3 regions of the Salinibacterium sp. SWN139 genome follow, and region 3 is predicted to be linked to each of the others. Evidence: predicted binding sites of a transcription regulator. Region 3 holds the regulator's gene; each other region holds the start of a gene.
The links. The regulator HrcA, encoded in region 3, represses chaperone genes, less so after heat shock. The targets are predictions, from matches to a motif close to TTNGCACTCGNNNNNNNCGAGTGCNAA.
Positions count from the first base shown of each region.

Region 1: the regulator HrcA is predicted to act here: its motif matches at 1,330-1,356, upstream of groL (chaperonin GroEL).
Region 2: the regulator HrcA is predicted to act here: its motif matches at 1,200-1,226, upstream of I6E74_RS05990 (Hsp20/alpha crystallin family protein).

Region 1 covers NZ_JADYWV010000001.1:1,007,456-1,009,723, reverse strand. The annotation lists gene groL (chaperonin GroEL) at 1-1,287, opposite strand, end outside; gene I6E74_RS04835 (LytR C-terminal domain-containing protein) at 1,416-2,012, opposite strand; gene I6E74_RS04830 (DUF3263 domain-containing protein) at 2,016-2,268, opposite strand, start outside.
Region 2 covers NZ_JADYWV010000002.1:183,806-186,073, forward strand. The annotation lists gene fgd (glucose-6-phosphate dehydrogenase (coenzyme-F420)) at 1-571, shown strand, start outside; gene I6E74_RS05990 (Hsp20/alpha crystallin family protein) at 710-1,150, opposite strand; gene I6E74_RS05995 (hypothetical protein) at 1,303-1,581, opposite strand; gene I6E74_RS06000 (alpha/beta hydrolase) at 1,970-2,268, opposite strand, start outside.
Region 3 covers NZ_JADYWV010000002.1:455,728-457,995, forward strand. The annotation lists gene I6E74_RS07350 (DUF4870 domain-containing protein) at 1-78, opposite strand, end outside; gene hrcA (heat-inducible transcriptional repressor HrcA) at 290-1,312, shown strand; gene dnaJ (molecular chaperone DnaJ) at 1,336-2,268, shown strand, end outside.

The DNA.
Region 1 (2,268 bases), on a different contig from region 3:
TGCCTGGCTGTCGAAAGCGATCTTGCCAGCCTGAATCAGGGCCACGCCACCACCGGCGACGATTCCTTCTTCAACAGCTGCCTTGGCGTTGCGGACTGCGTCCTCGATGCGGTGCTTGCGCTCCTTGAGTTCAACCTCAGTTGCGGCACCAGCCTTGATGACTGCAACACCACCGGCGAGCTTGGCGAGACGCTCTTGGAGCTTCTCACGGTCGTAGTCGCTGTCAGTGTTGTCGATCTCGGCGCGGATCTGCTTGACGCGACCTGCGATCGCCTCTTCTTCACCAGCACCTTCGATGATCGTGGTCTCGTCCTTGGTGATAACGACCTTACGGGCGCGACCGAGGAGTTCGAGAGTTGCGTTCTCGAGCTTGAGTCCAACTTCTTCGGAGATGACCTGACCACCGGTGAGGATGGCGATGTCAGCGAGCTGAGCCTTGCGACGGTCTCCGAAGCCAGGAGCCTTGACAGCAACCGACTTGAAGATGCCACGGATCTTGTTCACAACGAGAGTTGCGAGGGCTTCTCCGTCAACGTCTTCAGCAATGATGAGCAGCTGCTTGCCACTCTGGATTACCTTGTCGACGATGGGGAGAAGATCCTTGATGTTCGAGATCTTGCCGTTGACGATAAGAACGTAGGGGTCCTCGAAGACCGCTTCTTGGCGCTCTTGGTCAGTGACGAAGTATGCCGACAGGAATCCCTTGTCGAAGCGCATACCCTCGGTGAGCTCAAGCTCGGTGCCGAACGTGTTCGACTCCTCAACGGTGACAACACCTTCCTTGCCGACCTTGTCGATCGCCTCAGCGATAAGTGCACCGATCTCGGGGTCTCCAGCAGAGATGGATGCAGTAGCTGCGATCTCTTCCTTGGTTTCGATCTCCTTGGCGCTCGCAATGAGTGCCTCGATGACCGAGTTGGTTGCCTTTTCGATACCGCGCTTGAGGCTGATGGGGTCTGCACCCGCAGCAACGTTGCGGAGGCCTTCGCGAACGAGAGCCTGAGCAAGAACAACAGAAGTGGTCGTACCGTCTCCGGCTACGTCATCCGTCTTCTTCGCTACCTCTTTGACGAGTTCGGCACCGATCTTTTCGAAAGGATCGTCGAGCTCGATTTCTTTGGCGATGGATACACCGTCGTTCGTGATGGTGGGAGCGCCCCACTTCTTCTCAAGAACAACGTTGCGACCACGTGGGCCGAGCGTGACCTTTACGGCGTCAGCGAGAATGTTCAGGCCGCGCTCAAGGCCGCGACGGGCCTCTTCGTTGAAAGCAATGATCTTTGCCATGTGTGTTTCTCGTCCCTCCCGGACGTCGTACAAGCGAATAAGTTGGCACTCGAACTACGCGAGTGCCAAGGTCAAAATTAGCACTCGACAGGGGTGAGTGCAAGACGGCGCAGCGTGCGGGCTTCCCTTTATTCTGTGGGCTCTTCTGTTGCTTCCACGGCGGGGGCGAGGTAGTCGGTTCCGATGACGACGGTGAGTTCTACGCCGGGGAAAATGTCATCTTCCACTAGGCGGATTTCGCCGCGGCCGATGGCAGCGACGAGGCCCGAGGCTACGTCTTCGTCGTCGGGGTTGCTGTAGTACACGTAGGTGTCTTCGATGTCACGCGAGGAGGCGGGCGCTGCACTGCCGGTGGGCCAGCCTGCTGCAGTGAGTTCGTCGAAGACGGTGGTTTGGAGTCCGCTTTCGGGGGTGCCGTTGAGCACGTCGATGGTTAGTGCGCGTTCGGGGTCGATTGTGGCGGGGTCGGTGACGGGCGCGACGGTTTCCGCGGGTTCGGGGTTGACGGCGGGTTCTTCGGGGGCAGCGAAGAAGGGGATGCCGAGGTCGTCATCGAGGTACTGGCTCAGGGCGAAGAGGCCGCCAAAGACGAGAACGCCGGTGGCGAGTAGCGCCCAGGCGAAGCCGATCCAGCCGCGGCCGCGTCGTTTGGGGCCGCGGTGGGCTCCAATGCGGTCTACGTCCTCGGGTAGTTCGTCGAATCGGTCTTTCGGGTAGCTCGCCATTGCTTAGTCTGTCAATTCTTCGTCGTGGTGGGGGCTGCGCACTGATCGGGTGCGCATCCGGTTGTCTCTGCTGCGGCGCAGTCGCGAGACCAACATGGGGTCATAGCGCACGGCTGCCGGTGAGTCGATTACCGCATTGAGCATTTGATAATAGCGCGCACTTGAGACATGAAACTGGGAGCTGATGGCCTCTTCTTTGGCGCCGACGTGGCGGGTCCATTCGCGCTCGAAGTCGAGGATATCGCTGTCACGTTCG
Region 2 (2,268 bases), 270 kb from region 3:
TCGCGTCTCCTTCGATGGCGAGTACTACTCCACCCACGACGCGAGCATTTATGACCGCCCTGACCAGCCCATCCCGATCTATATCGCTGCCGGTGGGCCGATGGTTGCCCGCTATGCGGGTCGTGCAGGAGATGGCTTTATCTGCACCTCGGGCAAGGGCATGGAGCTCTACAACGACGCACTGATCCCGGGCGTTAAGGAGGGCGCGGCTAAGGCTGACCGCAAGTTCGAAGACATTGACCGGATGATCGAAATAAAGCTCTCCTACGACACCGATGCCGACGTCGCCCTCGAGAACACGCGTTTCTGGGCGCCACTAGCGCTGTCGAAGGAGCAGAAGCACGACATCACCGACCCCATCGAGATGGAGCGCGCCGCTGATGCTCTGCCGATCGAGCAGATCGCATCGCGGTGGATTGTCGGCAACGATCCCGACAAGATCGTCGAAGAGATTCGTCCCTACGTGGATGCCGGCCTCAACCACCTCGTCTTCCACGCGCCCGGCGACGATCAGCGCCGTTTCCTTGAGCTCTTCGAGCGCGACATTGCACCGCGATTGCGGGCGCTGTAACTCGCGTTCTGACTGCAGCGGGTCGCGCGAGAGCACGGCCCTAGTGCGACAGGCTTAACCAACGATGGGCGGATGCGTGAAGCATCCGCCCATCGTTGTTGTGCGCCACCGTTGAACGCGGCGACGTTCCGGTGTCGGCTAGCTCGTGACGGCGACTTTTTCGCTTGAACGAGCCTGGTTCGCCGAGTTGGTGCTGACCTCGATCTTTCGAGGTTTTGCCTTCTCGGAGACCGGAATAATGACGCTCAAGACGCCATTGTCGTAGCTGGCGCTGATGTTGTCGCGGTCGATGCCGGCGCCAATGCTGAACTGGCGCAAGTAAGAACCGTAGCGACGTTCCTGAGAGAGCCACTTGGCTCCCTCGCGTTCGCCAGCGGTGCGTTCGGCGCGAATGGTGAGCAACTGGCCATCAACGTCGACGTCAACGGAGCCCGGATCGATGCCCGGGAGGTCGGCGGTGAGGACGTACTCGTCGGCCTGGCGGTACAGATCGACCGGCATCGGCTGGGCGCCGACGCGGGACTGGGCTGCTGCGGTGAGCCGGTCGAGTTCGGCAAAAGGATCAAATGACAGTGTCATGGGGAACCCCTTTCTCAAAGTTGAGTCACGGTGACTCAACAATCAAAAATTAGCATTCTCGACCTGAGAGTGCCAAGAAATTTCGCTTCATATTCGCTGAGAACGAAACGACCGCCGCCGGAGCGATCCAGCGGCGGTCGAGTGCGGCGAATTCAGCGGATGATGAACCGCGGATAGTTCTGCTCGGCGCGAGCTCTGGCGTGAGCCAGGCGCTCATCACGGAGCTGGTGTGCGGCCAGCAGCTCGGCCGACGCGATCAGTCGCGCACGGTGGGGCCGGCGGCTCCACGTGATGAGTGCGACGCCGAGATGCAGCGCAAGCCGGTCGATGACTCCCACGCGACGTGCTGCCGCTGGGCGCGGCTTCTCGACGGGGTCAGGTTCGGGCGGATGGGCGTGGCGGTCTTTCGAGGCCGCCAGTAGTTTGTTCATGATGGAAACTTTCGTGACAGAGAGAGGTTGCGGATGGCGCGCCAGAGCGCGCTGTTTCAGGTGGCGACCCAACGGCATCCTTCAGCGATCGCGAGTCGCCAGAGAAGGGGTGATCATCACTGTGAGTGCTGCGCAAACCTAGTGAGGGTGTGCCGACTCGTCAGTCGAACGCGGTCTCGTGATGATCGAGTTGGGTCGTGTGCTCCGTGAGCGCCGCCACCGTCAGAATCGGTGAGCGGAGAACGCTAACCGGTTAGGCGGTGAGGGCGCCGACGGAGCCGGCGGTAGTGGGGTTCTTGGTCGTAATGAACATAAACACGTCAGGCTCCTTTCAATAGTTGGCGTTTGCTCAGTGTAGGACGGGCGCTCGTAGAGGACAAGACCCTATTTAGCTGCGATGCACAGCCGTGATGATTGCTTCGGCAAGTTCAGCTGGCTTCGTGAACTGCGGCCAGTGCCCGGTGGGGAGGTCAACGAGCTCGAGGTCGTCGAGGCGTGCAAGCTCTGAGGCGAATGGCTCAGAGTCGTGCATCCATGACCGCAATTGTTCGCTCGTGAACTCACAACAAATCACTGTGGCGGGAACGCTAAACCGTGCCGGAGTCGACAGATTTTGCGGGTCGCTGGCCACGCGAGCGGGCTGCGGAATCGCCATCTCCCGAAATGTGGCCCGCAGCTCAGCGGTGA
Region 3 (2,268 bases):
TGCCCACTGGTTGTCCTCGGTAGCGGTCAGTTGTGCGGCCGGCTGGGGTGCTGCGGGCTGCGGATTTGCGTCAGTCATGTGTTCGTGCCTTTCAGGTGAACGAGGGAACTTCCCGGGTTTCATCAAAGTGCTCGGTGTCACACCTGAGCATTTCCACAAAAAGGTAGCGCTCAAGTACAAAGACACGCTAGCGGTATGACTCGCGCGGTGCAACGGGTGTGTCGCGGTGTGTCGAGTAAGATTGGCAGTCGAACGGATTGAGTGCCAATCAGGAAAGGTGGGTGGTGGCATGGTTTCCGCCCGCGGACTTGACGTACTTCGAGTCATCGTGCAGGACTACGTTGCTACGCGCGAGCCTGTCGGTTCTAAATCGATCGTTGAACGGCATTCTTTTGGAGTGTCCGCAGCGACGATTCGCAACGACATGGTTTTGCTCGAAGACGAAGAACTCATTACGGCGCCGCATACCTCGTCGGGGCGTGTGCCCACCGATAAGGGCTACCGCATGTTTGTCGACCAACTGGCTGACTTGCGACCTCTTACGAGTGCGCAGCGTCAAGCAATCGAGTCGTTCCTCGGCCAAGCCGACGATCTGGATGACGTGCTCGCGCGGTCAGTTCGCCTGCTGTCGCAGCTCACCAACAGTGTCGCACTCGTGCAGTACCCATCGCTGGCAACGGCCAGGGTGCGCCATGTGGAGCTAGTTCCGCTCACGGCGACGCGGATCATGACGGTGTTTATCACCGACGCTGGTCGGGTAGAGCAGCGACTTATTGATCTTCCAGAGGCGCTTGATGATGTGTTCTTGGGCGAGTTGCGGGCGAAACTCAACTCGGCTCTCAACGGGCAGTCATTGCCCGAGGCTGCTGAGCGACTTGCCAGTTTCGTTGAGGTTTTTCCTGTTGAACGTCGGCCTTTTGTCGCTTTAGTGACCTCGAGTTTGGTGGAACAGGTGTTGGCTAACCGTGCCGACAAGCTCGTGTTGGCTGGCACAGCAAATCTTGCACGAACCGAGCAAGACTTTACCGGCAGCATTTTTCCTGTACTTGAGGCAATAGAAGAGCAAGTAACGTTGTTGCGCCTCTTTGGGGAGATGGAAGTAGCAAATGGATCAGTTTCTACTCGCATCGGGCGAGAGAACGCAGAATTTGGATTAGAAGAGACATCGGTCGTCACAGGAGGGTATTCCTCCTCCGGCGGCGGACTTTCGCGGCTGGGAGTGCTTGGCCCAACACGCATGGACTATTCGAACAACATGGCAGCGGTTCGCGCGGTAGCGCGGTACCTGTCACGACTTTTGGAAGACAACTGAGCTCGTAAGGAGCAATCGGAACTTTGGCAGATCACTATGAAGCCCTCGGCGTTGCGCGCGAAGCGACACCGGAAGAAATCAAGAAGGCATACCGCCGGCTCGCTCGCGAGCTGCACCCCGACGTGAATCCGAGCGCGGATGCGTCGGAACGCTTCAAGTCGGTAACTCACGCGTATGACGTGTTGAGCGATCCGCAGCAGCGCCAGCAGTACGACATGGGTGGCAGCGGCGGAGGATTCGGCGGAGCCAACTTCGGATTCGGCGACATTTTCGAAACATTCTTTGGTGGCGGGGGTGGCGGCCAGACCGCTGGTCCTCGTTCGCGTCGTGAGCGTGGCCAGGATGCGCTACTCCGCGTTGAGGTGAGCCTGAAAGACACGATGTTCGGCGTCACGCGCGACATCGAGGTCAACACTGCTGAGCTCTGCGAAACGTGTGAGGGCAGCTGCACGGCACCCGGAACCTCGCCAATTCGTTGTGATATTTGTCAGGGCAGCGGCCAGATCCAGCGTCAGGTGCGCAGCCTTCTCGGCAACGTCATGACGTCAAGCCCGTGTGGCACGTGCCGCGGCTACGGAAACATCATTGTGAACCCGTGCGCGACGTGTGCAGGCCAGGGCCGCGTTCGGGCTCAGCGCACGATCTCAGTCGATATTCCCGCCGGAGTTGAGACGGGTCTGCGTTTGCAGATGCCTGGTCAAGGCGAAGTTGGCCCCGCTGGCGGACCGCACGGTGACTTGTTCTTGGAGATCAAGGTTCGCCATCACGATGTTTTCAGCCGCTCTGACGACGACTTGCTCGCGACCGTTGAGGTGCAGATGATCGATGCGATCATGGGCACCACAGTCATGCTTGACGGACTTGACGGTGAGGTTGAGGTGCAGATCAAGCCGGGAACGCAGAGCGGCGAAGTTCTTACCGTCAGGGATCGTGGAATCACGGCCCTTCGCGGTGGT